2 linked regions of the Geobacter metallireducens GS-15 genome follow. The main gene of each other region encodes a partner of the protein of the gene in region 2 in a complex. Links are inferred from orthologs where the notes say so. Each region holds a gene or a part of one and is shown on either strand. Other genes may lie near its edges. The genes, in order: tsaE and tsaD.

Region 1 (6,590 bases), 630 kb from region 2 along the record:
GCATTTAGACACTGCACGCCTTATCCGCCATCTCGTCACCAAGATCGAGACCCCTCTTGTGATAGATGCCGATGGTCTGAACGCCCTGTCCGAAGACCCCGCCATCTTGCAGCGAAAACGGAGCAACTGCATCGTCCTTACCCCGCATCCGGGCGAAATGGCCCGTCTTACCGGCACCTCCACCGCGATTATCGAGGCAGACCGGATTGCTGCGGCGCGTGAGTTTGCAGAACAGAATGGCGTGTATATGATACTGAAAGGTGCCCGTACGGTCATTGCTGCGCCGGACGGACGGGTCGCCATCAACGGGAGCGGTAACCCTGGTATGGCGTCGGGGGGGATGGGTGACGTCCTTACCGGCATCCTGGCATCTCTCTTGGGGCAGGGATACGAACCCTTTGACGCCTGCCGGCTCGGCGTGTTCATTCATGGTCACGCCGCAGATTTGGTGGCAGCCGACAAGGGAGAAATCGGCATGTCGGCCGTCGACGTTCAGGAAAGACTCCCCTGGGCATTCAAAACGCTAACCCTATAATTGAAAGAAAGGATGCTAATATGTTGAAAGTACGAGATATAATGACGACTGATGTCGTGTCGGTCAAAAGGGAAACCACAATCAGGGAGTTGGCGGAGATATTCACGAAACATCGGGTCGGCAGCGTACCGGTAGTGGATGAGAGCGGCAACCTCATCGGCATCGTCACTGAATCGGACCTTATCGAACAGGATAAAAGCCTTCACATACCTACGGTCATCTCTCTTTTCGACTGGGTTATTTACCTTGAGAGCGAGAAAAAATTCGAAAAGGAACTCCAGAAGATGACCGGCCAGACTGTCGGGGATCTCTATACCGACACTGCGGAGATGGTAACGCCGGATACCCCCGTGAGCGAGGTGGCCGATATCATGAGCAGCAAGAAGCTCCATGCTTTGCCGGTCGTGGAGGGAAAACGGCTCGTCGGCATGGTTTCCCGCATTGACCTCATCAGAACAATGGTGAAGTAGCGCGTTGTGGTTTCAGTTACTTCGCACAGTGTTGAAGAGACTATCCGGCTGGGTGAGCGGCTTGGGCGACTGCTGGAGCCGGGGAGTTTTATCGCCCTCACCGGAGAGTTGGGCGCAGGCAAGACCCAGTTTGTACGGGGGGTAGCCTCCGGTCTGGGTATTGATAGCTCTGTACCCATTACAAGTCCTACGTTTACCCTTCTGAATGAGTACCAGGGACGAATCAGACTTTACCATTTCGATCTCTACCGTCTTGGTGGCGTCGATGATGCAGCAGAACTCGGTTTTGACGAGTACTTCGATGGGAATGGAGTCTGCCTCGTCGAGTGGGCCGAACGGCTTGGTTCTGATATCCTAACGGAACGTCTTGATATTATATTTGATTATTTAAGCGATACCGAGCGGCGTATCGACTTTATTTCGCACGGCTCAAACCATGAGGCATTATTAAAAAAATGTTTTGACCGTCGTTTGGATTCCTGCTATTAAGGGACGACGCGAAGCGGCGTATTCATTAGGACTCGATACGTAAAGGAGGAACGGTAGATGGCTCTGGTGGTCCAAAAATACGGCGGCACCTCAATGGGATCGATTGAACGGATCCGCAATGTTGCCAAGAGGGTCGCCAAGACCTACGACGCGGGCAACGATATGGTGGTCGTCGTTTCGGCCATGTCCGGCGAAACCAACAAGCTCGTGGCCCTGGCCAATGAGGTGTGCGAGTTTCCCGATAACCGCGAGTATGACGTTCTGGTTGCCTCGGGCGAACAGGTATCCATCGCCCTTCTCGCCATGTGTCTCAAATCCATGGGATACAAAGCAAAATCCTACCATGGCTGGCAGGTGCCGATCATTACCGACAGCGTCTTCAGCAAGGCCCGCATTGAAGAGATTCCCGACGCAAAGGTGAGGGCTGACCTCAAGGACGGGACTATCGTTGTCGTGGCCGGTTTCCAGGGGATAGACAAGGACGGCAACGTTACCACGTTGGGGCGCGGCGGTTCCGATACCTCGGCCGTGGCCATGGCTGCCGCCATGAAGGCCGATGTCTGCGAGATCTACACCGACGTTGACGGTGTCTACACCACCGACCCCAACATCTGTGAGGACGCCCGTAAGATCGATAAGATTTCCTACGACGAGATGCTGGAACTGGCGAGCCTTGGAGCGAAAGTGCTCCAGATTCGTTCAGTCGAATTTGCCAAGAAATACAATGTGGACATACATGTCCGCTCAAGTTTCAATGACAATCAAGGGACTATGGTCACCAAGGAGGATAAGGACATGGAAGCTGTACTCGTTTCGGGTATCGCCTACGACAAGAATGAAGCTAAGATTGCCGTACTGGGCGTGCCGGACAAACCGGGGATTGCCGCCAAGATTTTGTCGTCCCTTTCCGATGCCAATATCTCGGTCGATATGATCGTCCAGAACGTGAGTGGTGGCGATCTTACCGATTTCACTTTTACTGTCACCAAGGCCGACTTCAAAAAGGCACTTGCCATCACCAAGGAAATTGCCACTGAGATCAAGGCAACGGGCGTGTCGGCCGATGAAAGCATTTCCAAGGTCTCCATCGTCGGCGTCGGCATGCGGAGCCATGCCGGTGTCGCCACCAAGATGTTCCAAACCCTTGCAAATGAAGGAATCAATATTCAGATGATTTCCACCTCCGAGATCAAGGTGTCTGTCGTTATTGACGCCAAGTACACGGAACTCGCCGTGAGGGTGCTCCACGAGGCATTCGGCCTTTCCGGCAAATAGCTTCAGATTAACTTCAGCGTATTCGTGTATAGCGTCTAGTGTCCGGCAACGCCGGCATGCTAAACGCTATACGCGTATCTAACACTTCATTTCAAAGGTGAATCAATGAGTCTCGTTAAACTGTACGATACCACCCTTCGTGACGGCACCCAGGCAGAGGACATATCGTTCCTCGTTGAAGACAAGATCCGTATCGCCAATAGGCTTGACGAGATCGGAATCCATTACATTGAAGGGGGGTGGCCCGGCAGCAACCCCAAGGATGTCGCCTTCTTCAAAGACATCAAGAAGGAGAAGCTCTCCCAGGCGAAGATCGCCGCTTTTGGTTCGACCCGCCGCGCCAAGATAACCCCTGACAAAGACCACAACCTGAAGACCCTCGTGCAGGCCGAGCCCGATGTCTGCACCATTTTCGGCAAAACCTGGGATTTTCATGTTCGGGAAGCATTGCGCATTTCCAACGAGGAGAATCTCGAGCTGATCTTCGATTCTCTTGAATATCTGAAGACCCGGGTTCCCGAGGTTTTCTACGACGCAGAGCACTTCTTTGACGGCTACAAGGCCAATCCCGACTATGCCATCAAAACCCTCAAGGCTGCTCAGGATGCCAAGGCCGACTGCATTGTGCTTTGTGACACCAACGGCGGTACTATGCCGTTCGAGCTTGCCGAGATTATCCGCGAGGTTCGCAAGCACATCTCAGCTCCCTTGGGCATTCACACACACAATGACTCCGAGTGTGCGGTCGCTAACTCTCTTCATGCGGTCAATGAGGGGATTGTGCAGGTTCAGGGCACCATCAACGGTTTTGGTGAGCGGTGCGGTAATGCCAATCTCTGCTCCATCATGCCTGCCCTCAGGCTCAAGATGAAGGCGGAGTGCGTGAGTGATGAGCAATTGAAGAAACTTCGGGATCTCTCCCGTTTTGTGTACGAACTGGCGAACCTTTCCCCTGACAAGCATCAGCCTTATGTGGGTAATTCAGCCTTTGCCCACAAGGGCGGGGTCCACGTGAGCGCCATTCAGCGCCATCCCGAGACCTATGAGCACATGAGGCCTGAACTGGTCGGCAACATGACCCGGGTGCTCATTTCCGACCTCTCCGGCCGCTCCAATATCCTTGCCAAGGCCGAGGAATTCAATATCAACATGGACAGCAAGGATCCGGTTACCCTTGAAATCCTCGATAATATCAAAGAGATGGAGAATCGGGGGTACCAGTTTGAGGGGGCCGAGGCTTCATTTGAATTGCTGATGAAGCGTGCTCTCGGTACTCATCGGAAGTTTTTCTCGGTTATCGGTTTCCGGGTTATTGATGAGAAACGCCACGAAGACCAGAAGCCTTTTTCCGAGGCGACTATCATGGTCAAGGTTGGCGGCAAGGTGGAGCACACTGCGGCTGAAGGCAACGGTCCAGTCAACGCTCTCGACAATGCCCTTCGCAAGGCCCTGGAGAAGTTCTATCCGAAACTGAAGGAAGTGAAGCTTCTTGACTACAAGGTTCGCGTCCTGCCGGCAGGGCAGGGTACAGCCTCATCCATTCGCGTTCTCATCGAGTCGGGCGACAAGGAAGCGCGGTGGGGGACGGTTGGTGTCTCGGAAAACATCATCGATGCCTCCTATCAGGCTCTGATCGACAGTATTGAGTACAAACTCCACAGGACAGAGGATGCGGAGGGCGTCAATAAATGAGGGAACGGGCGCATCTCATTGCGCTCTGGACCCTAGCAGTTCTGGCAAGTACTGTTTTAGTCACGAAAGGCCGTGGATTGCCACTCACTGAGGGTGGATCCACGGCCTTTCTTCTTGACCGCTCCAATGGCGTTAGGGTTAAGGTTACCGGTATTCAGGGAAAGTCTGGCGTTTATTGTCTTCCCGAAGACGCAGTCTTAAAGAGCGTCATAATTATGGCGTATCGAGGACTCACGGCAAATGCTTCAAAATCGTCCGACTTTGCCACTCGTCTCAAAGATGGAGACTGGGTAATGTTTGAGAGGGATGCCTCAGAACCAGTCAAAATTTCGTTGAAAACGATGCCTGCAACTGAAAGGATACTTCTAGGTATTCCACTTGACCCAGCCACAATGACCGAATCAGAATGGGAGCTACTTCCCGGGATCGGACCAACTCTCGCACGAAGGATTGTATTTGACCGTCAATACAATGGCGGTTTCAGGTCTATTAGAGACCTCGAGAGAGTTTCAGGCATAGGGAAAGTGACGGTGGACAAGCTGGAGCGATATTTCCCAAACACTGTAACGCATTGAATTATCAATAATAATTATTGATCGGGACAAGATTGAGAGTGTCATTCATTAGAGCTTGACCCGTTTGGCACATATGGTGAAATCTTCACTGCACTCACATCAAACTCTGCAGTGGAGGGGCTCCAAATGAAATGTCCAAAGTGCAAAGGGAGAATGTTTGCTGAAAAGTTTTATGATTTTGTAAGATCGTTCGACGCTTGGAAATGCACCTGCTGCGGCGAAGTGATAGACCCGACAATTCTGGCCAATCGGGCGAGAAATCATAACCTCTTCTTGGGCTAATAGGTTATCCCAAGAGGATCCAAAGAGAGGAAAGCATGGTCTTTCCTCTCTTTTTTTGTCTAAAATGATGACACGTTTAGGAGTCCTTTTATGGGGTTGGGGTCAGAGAATCTGGATACGAAGCGCTTCACGGATGAAATGCTCGACTGGGTCAGGGGCAGAGGCAAAATACTGATAGTGATCCATGATAACCCTGACCCGGACTGTCTCGCTTCGGCCATAGCGCTTCGCCATCTCTTCGTTATGAAGGTCAATCGCGAGGCTACAATCGCTTTTTCGGGCATGATTAGTAGGAGCGAGAATCTTGCCATGGCGAAGGAACTCGAAATTCCTCTAACTCCAATAGGGCTTATCAACTTCCGGGAGTTCTCCGTGGTCTGCATGCTGGACACGCAGCCAGGGACCGGGAACAACTCACTGCCAGCCGACAGCAGTGTTGATATTCTCGTCGATCATCATCCGATGCGGGAAACAAGCGAGAAGTGCCGATGGGTCGATATTCGTGAGGATTACGGAGTCACGGCAACCATACTTTACGAATACCTCGTGACTCAAGGCGTCTATCTGGGGACCAAGCTGGCAACAGCACTTTTTTACGCCATAAAATCAGAAACTCAGGATCTCGGCAGGGAGGCGAACAAGCCTGACCGAGACGCTTATCTCAAGCTGTTTACACTTTCCAACAAGAAACTTCTCTACGAAATCACTCATCCGAAACTTCCTGTCGAATATTATCTTATGGTGAATAGGGCTCTCGAAAATACCAAGATCTACGGGAAGCTCCTGATAACTAATCTCGCACAGATGAATTTTCCCGAAATGGTTGCCGAAATGGCAGATTTTTTCTTAAGGTTGGAAGGAATAGAATTAGTGCTTGCAATGGGGCAGTACGGCGATGGGATGCTGTTGTCGTTACGCACGATCCGGCACGATCTGAATGCCGGTATTCTTATTGGGGTTTTGGTTGAGGGAAGAGGGCACGCTGGCGGTCATGGCATGATGGCAGGGGGAAAGATTGAAAATGTGCCCGCTTCACCGGAGGCAATTCACGAAGCCGAGGATTTCCTTGCCAATAGACTCCTGGCTGAGCTTCATATTGTCGACACCAAGCCGCAAAGATTGCAGGAACTCAGAGAAAAGCGAAATTTTAACGATCCACTACGTGAGGTGTAAGGTCTCGTCATGTCATGCAGATTGACATCCTCCAGCCTATCGTTTAGTGTACGCAGCTTAAAATTTAGCACAGAGAGGTGAAATATGCGTTCGGACGGC
Region 2 (6,838 bases):
GACCTCTGCGTCGCGGGCTACGGAGAGACGGACGTCCTCCACCATCTGGCCGGCGTTGAGCTCGATGTCGAGCACTTTCTTGCACCGCTCCGTTGCGGCGAGGAAGGCTTTCTCCGGAAAGGGGTAAAGGGTTATCGGACGCAGCAACCCCACCTTGAGGCCCTTGTCGCGGGCGGCCATGACGGCACTCTTGGCGATACGGGCGGCCGAACCGAAGGCCGTGACAACGAGCTCGGCATCATCGAGCATGAATTCTTCCCACCGGGCTTCTTTTGCTTTCAGCTCCCCGTACCGGGCGTGAAGCTTCCAGTTGTGGGCCTCCAACTCGCCGTCCCCCAAATAGAGCGACTTCACGACCCGCTGTTCGCCGTCCCCCTTGCCGCGGACGACCCAGTCCTTAGGGGGGAGGTTCCGCTCGGGGCGTTTATTGGGAATGACCGACTCCTTCATCTGGCCGACAACGGAATCGCCGAGGATCATCGACGGCATCCGGTAGAGGTCGGCGAGGTCAAAGGCGAGCATCGTCAGGTCATACATCTCCTGGACCGACGCCGGGGCAAGGACGATGATGTGATAGCCGCCATGCCCTCCCCCCTTGACCGCTTGAAAGTAGTCGGCCTGGGAGGCGTCGATGCCGCCGAGCCCCGGGCCCGACCGGCAGATGTTGACGATCACCCCGGGCAACTCCGCGCCGGCCATATAGGAAATCCCCTCCTGTTTCAGGGAAATGCCGGGACTGGATGACGAGGTCATGGCCCGCACGCCGGTGGCCGAGGCGCCGAGAAGCATGTTGATGGAAGCGACCTCGCTCTCGGCCTGGATGAATTCGCCGCCAAGCTTGGGGAGTTCCCGCGACATGTATTCGGGGATATCGCTCTGGGGAGTGATGGGATAGCCGAAGTAGTAGCGGCACCCGGCCTCAATGGCGGCCATGGCAAGGGCTTCGTTCCCTTTCATGAACAGACGCTTTGTCAAAGCAACCTCCGTGAATGAATCAGAAAAAACGGTCTGACAGAAACCTTTCAGGACAAATCAAACTTCGCTGCAGGCGTATGCGAACAATTAGCCCGGTATCACTTGAACACCACAATGGCAACATCGGGACAGATTTCCGCACAGAGAGAACAACCGGTGCACTGATCCTGATGGGTTGCAACCGCAGTCACATACCCCTGTTTATTGGCGGTGTCGCTCATTATTACAAGCTTTCTCGAACAGGCGAGCGTGCACAGGCCACACCCCTTGCAGCGCGATTCGTCTATCTCAATGTACGCCATGGCAGGCATTCCTTTCACACAAAATCTTCGGCATTCGGGCAACGAAACAAACCTAACAGAATCCCATAAGGAGCGTCAATTGTAATTTATTCTGTAAAAATGCGATTTGCCGCTTGATTTCGATCAATGTTCACGTTACAAGATTAAATAACGTCATAAACTCTTTCATTGACAAAGGGAGGGAAACCGAATGGCTTCGACATTGTTGGAATTAACGGCAGGCATTGTCTCTTCACACGCTGCTATGTCAGAACTTTCCACCGAAGAACTGGTACAGGAAATTCAGAAAGTGTACACGACTCTGCAGCAGCTTGAAGGAGGCGCGCCCGAGGCCGCGCAGGCAGAAGAGACCAAGGCTCCCGTCATCAGTCTCAAGAAGGCTTTCCAGGCAGATCAGGTCGTCTGCATGATCTGCGGCAAAGGAGGGATGAAGACCCTCACCCGCCATCTGGCCCAGGTCCATGACATGAAGCCGAGGGAATACCGGAAGCAGTTCAACATTCCGTCTTCCCAGGCCCTGACTGCCAGGAAGTTCTCCGAAGCGCGCAAGAAAATGGCCCAAGAGCGGGGGCTTGCCGATAATCTGGCCAAGGCCCGCGCAGTAAGGGCTACCAAGATCCAGGAAAAGAAAGGGGCGCCCGCCGAGAAGCCGGCAAAGCCAAAGGGAGCGCCGCGGAAGAAAAAGGCTTAACCCGCCATTTTCCCCTCATCAACGGTGAAAGCCGTCCTCTCCGGGCGGCTTTTCTATTTTCCCCCCAATGCCATCATGGCCCGGGAAAGGGCCGCAAACTCGTCAAGGCTCAGGGTCTCACCACGCCTCCCCGGCTCTATCCCGCACACTGCAAGGGCTTCAGACAACTGCTCCCCGGAAAGCCCCAGGCCGGCATTTTTCAGACAGTTCCAGAGGGTTTTTCGCCGCATGGAGAAAGCCCCTTTCACGAGGCGGCGGAAATACTGCTCGTCTCCCACAGCCACCCGGGGCTTTTCGAGGGGGACGAAGCTCAGGACGGCCGAGTCCACCTTCGGCACGGGATGGAACGAACCTGGTCTGACGATCATTTCCCGCGTCACATCAAAATGAAGTTGGAAAAAGACCGACAGGATGCCGTAATCCTTAGTCCCCGGTGAGGCGGCGAGGCGGTCGCCCACTTCCTTCTGAAGCATGAGCACCAGACGGGAGAAGAGATCGCGGTTGTCGAGAAACGCAAAGAGAACCGGCGTGGATATGTTGTAGGGGAGATTGGCTGCCACCTTCCACCGTTCTCCCCCTTCATAAGCCAGGAGGTCGCGCAGGTCGATCTCCAGAATGTCGCCGTGGACGATCTCCACTCGCGGGTTATCCCGAAAGGCCTGGCGGAGTACCGGCACGAGCCGCGTGTCCAACTCCACCGCCACAAGGCGCGCGCATCGATGAGCCAGCATCTCGGTGAGGGCGCCCTTTCCCGGCCCCACTTCCAGAATGCGGTCGTCGGGCCGCATATCGACGATGTCCGCGATCCGTGCGAGAACATGACGGTCCACGAGAAAATTCTGCCCCAGCGCCTTGCGGGCGCGAATCCCCTCCCCTCTCACGACTCCAGCCTCGTCCGGATCGTATCCAAGGGCCAGTTTACCAAGGCGTCCAGGGAGAGGCCGTCGCTGATCCCCCGGGAGAGGTAGAAATCACCGGGAACCGCCAGCATGGCGGCGTTATCGCTACAGAGGGAAGGAGAAGGGATGGCGAGCTCGATTCCCCTGTCAGCAGCCTCCCGGGCCATGTCGCGGCGCAGGGCGCTATTGCAGGCAACGCCGCCGGCAACCACGACCCGACCGATCCCCTCGGTCTCTGCGGCAAGGAGCGTTTTCGTCACGAGCACGTCGCAGGCGGCCCGTTGAAACGAAGCGCAGAGGTCCCGGAGTTGCTGGCCATCCTCCTGGACCGGATTCTTGCGGACATGGTTCAGAACCGCAGTCTTGAGGCCGCTGAAGCTGAAGTTGAAGCTGCCGTCGTGGAGGAGCGGCCGGGGGAAGGAAATGCTGGCTGGGTCCCCCTCGGCGGCAAGGCGATCGATCTCAACCCCGCCCGGATAGGGGAGTCCCAAGAGCTTTGCGACTTTGTCGAAGGCCTCGCCGGCAGCGTCGTCGCGGGTCTGGCCGAGGGTGGTGTAGCGGCCGATGCCGTCGACCCGGTAGAGATGGGTATGCCCCCCCGAGACGGCGAGGGCCACGAAGGGAAACGCCACCTCTCGCTCCAGGAAAATGGCCGAGAGGTGCCCTTCGATATGGTTCACCCCAACGATGGGGAGCCGGCGGGCAAAGGCGATGGCCTTGGCAACGGCGGTACCCACCAGAAGTGCCCCGGCCAGTCCCGGCCCCTGGGTCACGGCGACCCCCTCGATGGCGTCGAGGGAGACCGAAGCAGTGCGGAGGGCTTCGTCGATGACGACCGGGATGCTCTCCAGATGTTTGCGGGAGGCTATCTCAGGGACAACCCCCCCGTAGACGGCATGGTCCTTCACCTGGGTCGCAACGATGCTCGACAGCACCGTGCGCCCGTCGCGGACCACCGCGGCGGCGGTTTCGTCGCAGGATGTTTCGATCGTGAGAATGAGCATTACAGCAGATTCGCCGCCAGTTCCGCCAGGTCGGAGCGCTCGCCCTTGGTCATGGTGACATGGCCGGCGATTGCCTGCTCCTTGAAGCGCTCCACCACGTAGGTAAGGCCGTTGGACGAGGCATCCACATAGGGGTTGTCAATCTGGTAGGGGTCGCCGGTGAGGACGATCTTGGTCCCCTCCCCAGCCCGGGTAATGATGGTCTTGATCTCGTGAGGCGTGAGGTTCTGGGCCTCGTCGACGATCATGAACTGGTTCGGTATGGAGCGACCCCGGATGTAGGTGAGGGGCTCAATTTCCATGATCCCCATGGCCATGAGCTCCTTATACCCCTTGCTGTGGCGCTTCTCGGCCTCATGCCCCGACAGGAGAAGTTCCACGTTGTCGAAGATGGGCTGCATCCAGGGGGCGAGCTTCTCCTCGATATCTCCGGGAAGGAACCCCAGGTCGCGCCCCATGGGAAAGACGGGCCGGGAGACGAGAAGGCGGTTGAAGACGTTCTCCTCGGCGGTCTTGTGGAGGCCCGCAGCAATGGCCAGCAGCGTCTTGCCTGTACCGGCCTTCCCCACGAGGGTCACGAGCTTGATGGAGTCGTCGAGTAGAAGATCGAAGGCAAAGGCCTGCTCGCGGTTGCGGGGGAAAATGCTCCAGACCCCCTCCTTGCCGGTCTTGATGAGGGGAGTGATTTTCCCATCCCCCACCCGGTACTTGCCGAGGGCCGTATGGGAAGGGTTCGCTTCATCCCGCAGGGTGACGCACTGGTTCGGGAAGAAGGTCTGTCCGGGCAACTCCACCCACCCCTGGCCATGGAACCGGTCAACGGTATCGGCCGCCACGTCGATCTCGGTGAAACCGGGGTAGAGCTCTTCGATGTCGACCTTATCCGATTCGTAATCCTCGGCCTTGAGGCCGATGGCGTCGGCCTTTATCCGCAAGTTCGTATCCTTGGTGACGAACACGACGGGCGCGCCACCGTTTTCTTCCAGAATCTTGACGGCCACCGCCAGTATCCGGTTGTCCCCCCGCTCCTCGCGCAACTCGGGAGGAAGCCGCTTCATGATCTTCTCCTCGTACATCTCCACCCGGAGCATCCCGCCGGTCTCGAGGGTAATGCCCGAGGAGAGGGACCCAATCTTGCGCATGTCGTCCAGATAACGGGAGACCTGGCGTGCGTTGCGTCCCGTCTCGTTCATGTCCTTTTTGAAGCGGTCCACCTCTTCGATGACCGTAATGGGGATAATGATGTTGTTTTCCTCAAACTTGAAAATGGCCTGGGGATCGTAGAGGAGGACGTTGGTATCGAGTACGAAGTTTTTCATCGAGGTTTCTCTTTTCGTGGATGGAGTTTAGAGATAATGCGCTACATGCCCGCCCGCGGGTTGGATGCTATTTTTCGATGACATGCACCTGAAGGCCCGAGGAGAGAGCGAGGATCTTGATAAAGACCGGCCTGTCACGGTACCTGGCGTCGAGGATCACCTCTCCCTCGCGGTTGATCGCCGCAAGGACGCTCTCGGGCGATTCCTTGATGGTGTAAAAGTTGTAGATACCCGTTGCGTAGAGTTCGTCCTTGGTCACCGGCTTCTCGGGGGGAAGCGAACATCCGGCGAGACATGCCACTACGAGGCAAAGTGCAACAAGGAATCGCTTATTCATACTTCCCCCTTTGACGAATCATTCATCATGAGTTGTGGGGCCATAACACGGACATAACCGTACGGAAAGGGGACTCTCACGGAGAGCTGATAATCTTCCCCATCGCCTGGAGAAAGGTACCGATCTCTTCATCTGTGGTGAAGTAGCCGGGGCTCACCCTGACCGCGCCGCCGGGATAGGTGCCGATGGTCCGGTGGGCAGCAGGGGCGCAGTGGAGCCCTACCCGCACGCAGATATCGAACTCCTGATCGAGCCGGAAACCGATGGTCTGAGGGTCGACTCCCTCCACCGTGAAACTCACGAGCCCCCCCCGCGGTTCGTCCGGCAATGGTCCGTGGCAGGTTACTCCCGGCAGCGCTCCGAGCCCATCCATGAGAAAGGCGACCAGTTCCTCTTCCCGCTTCCGGATCACTTCCAGTCCCACGGTTCGGATGAAATCGACACCTGCCCCGAGACCGGCGATGCCCGGCAGATTGTGGGTCCCGCTTTCGAACCGTTCGGGCATGGCGTCGGGCTGTTCCACGCCCGACGAGTATCCCCCTGTCCCCCCGACAAAAAGCGGTTCCAGATCCACACCTTCGGCCACACAGAGAATGCCGGTCCCCGGGGGCCCCATGAGCCCCTTGTGCCCCGGCGCTGCCAGGAGATCGATCCCCATGGCCGAAACGTCGAGGGGAATCATTCCCGCGCTCTGGGCGGCATCCACAAGGGTGAGAACTCCGGCGCGACGGGCCACGGCGGCAATTTCCGTGACCGGTTGGATGGCGCCGGTCACGTTGGAGCAGTGGGCAAGGGCAATGAGTCGCGTCGAAGGGCGGATGGCGGCAGCGATCTGGTCCGGGGAGACAAACCCGCGACGGTCGGCCTCGATCCAGGAAATCTCGACTCCCCGCTGCCCGGCCAGATGGAGCGGGCGGACGAGCGAATTGTGTTCCGCCGAGGTGGTGACCACGTGGTCGCCGGGCCGCACAAGCCCCAGCACCGCCAGATTGAGGGCCTCGGTGGCACTATGGGTGAAGACCACCCGCGACGAATCGCCGATGCCGAAGAGGGCCGCCACCGACTCCCGCGTTTCAAAGAGAAGACGGCTCGCCTCAATGCCGCGACGGTACCCTCCCCTGCCCGGGCTGACCCCCACGTCACGCATGGCCCTGTTCACCGCTTCATAGACCGGTTCAGGCTTGGGATACGACGTTGCTGCATTATCGAGATAAAGCGACATTAGGAAAAAGCTAGCATGACGTCAGCTATTTAGCAACGGAATTCAAGGTCGGGAAATACGGCCGCGCCTTGAGCACCGGGTTCACGAAA

Evidence for each region.
Region 1: the proteins of tsaD (region 2) and tsaE are in contact, whole or in part, in a crystal structure (PDB 6N9A), measured with the Thermotoga maritima proteins. The link is inferred for Geobacter metallireducens GS-15 from one-to-one orthologs. Residues at the interface, in WP_004082750.1 of Thermotoga maritima: Cys10, Asp11, Arg49, His50, Leu82, Gly84, Gly135, Gly136, Glu154, Thr155, Leu156, Asp157, Asp158, Ser159, Glu162, Asp165, Lys166, Arg169, Leu170, Tyr175, Lys213, Thr214, Leu217, Tyr218, Gln221, Arg222, Asn324; in WP_004082108.1 of Thermotoga maritima: Leu37, Gly38, Lys46, Lys57, Val59, Lys60, Ser61, Thr63, Phe64, Thr65, Leu66, Met67, Val69, Pro71, Tyr82, Arg83, Leu84, Asp86, Asp88, Phe89, Asp93, Ile128, Asp130, Glu131, Arg134.

The regions. Positions count from the first base shown.
Region 1 is NC_007517.1:2,091,891-2,098,480, reverse strand. Bases 1-2,752 are described here. They hold tsaE (tRNA (adenosine(37)-N6)-threonylcarbamoyltransferase complex ATPase subunit type 1 TsaE), read left to right. Parts: upstream 1-1,011; coding sequence 1,012-1,494; downstream 1,495-2,752. Other genes in these bases: GMET_RS09500 (aspartate kinase), read left to right, coding at 1,552-2,752; GMET_RS09510 (CBS domain-containing protein), read left to right, coding at 556-1,005; GMET_RS09515 (bifunctional ADP-dependent NAD(P)H-hydrate dehydratase/NAD(P)H-hydrate epimerase), read left to right, coding at 1-535. In the rest of the region: more of GMET_RS09500, read left to right, coding at 2,753-2,769; cimA (citramalate synthase), read left to right, coding at 2,875-4,461; GMET_RS09490 (ComEA family DNA-binding protein), read left to right, coding at 4,458-5,036; GMET_RS09485 (DHH family phosphoesterase), read left to right, coding at 5,409-6,491; rph (ribonuclease PH), read left to right, coding at 6,576-6,590. UniProt on the Escherichia coli protein: Required for the formation of a threonylcarbamoyl group on adenosine at position 37 (t(6)A37) in tRNAs that read codons beginning with adenine.
Region 2 is NC_007517.1:1,462,856-1,469,693, reverse strand. Bases 1,859-4,858 are described here. They hold tsaD (tRNA (adenosine(37)-N6)-threonylcarbamoyltransferase complex transferase subunit TsaD), read right to left. Parts: upstream 3,872-4,858; coding sequence 2,846-3,871; downstream 1,859-2,845. Other genes in these bases: GMET_RS06555 (PhoH family protein), read right to left, coding at 3,871-4,858; rsmA (16S rRNA (adenine(1518)-N(6)/adenine(1519)-N(6))-dimethyltransferase RsmA), read right to left, coding at 2,022-2,849; GMET_RS06570 (MucR family transcriptional regulator), read left to right, coding at 1,859-1,968. Also shown: GMET_RS06580 (3-methyl-2-oxobutanoate dehydrogenase subunit VorB), read right to left, coding at 1-975; GMET_RS06575 (4Fe-4S dicluster domain-containing protein), read right to left, coding at 1,074-1,277; more of GMET_RS06570, read left to right, coding at 1,468-1,858; more of GMET_RS06555, read right to left, coding at 4,859-5,190; GMET_RS06550 (hypothetical protein), read right to left, coding at 5,258-5,527; GMET_RS06545 (aminotransferase class V-fold PLP-dependent enzyme), read right to left, coding at 5,604-6,749; GMET_RS06540 (right-handed parallel beta-helix repeat-containing protein), read right to left, coding at 6,775-6,838.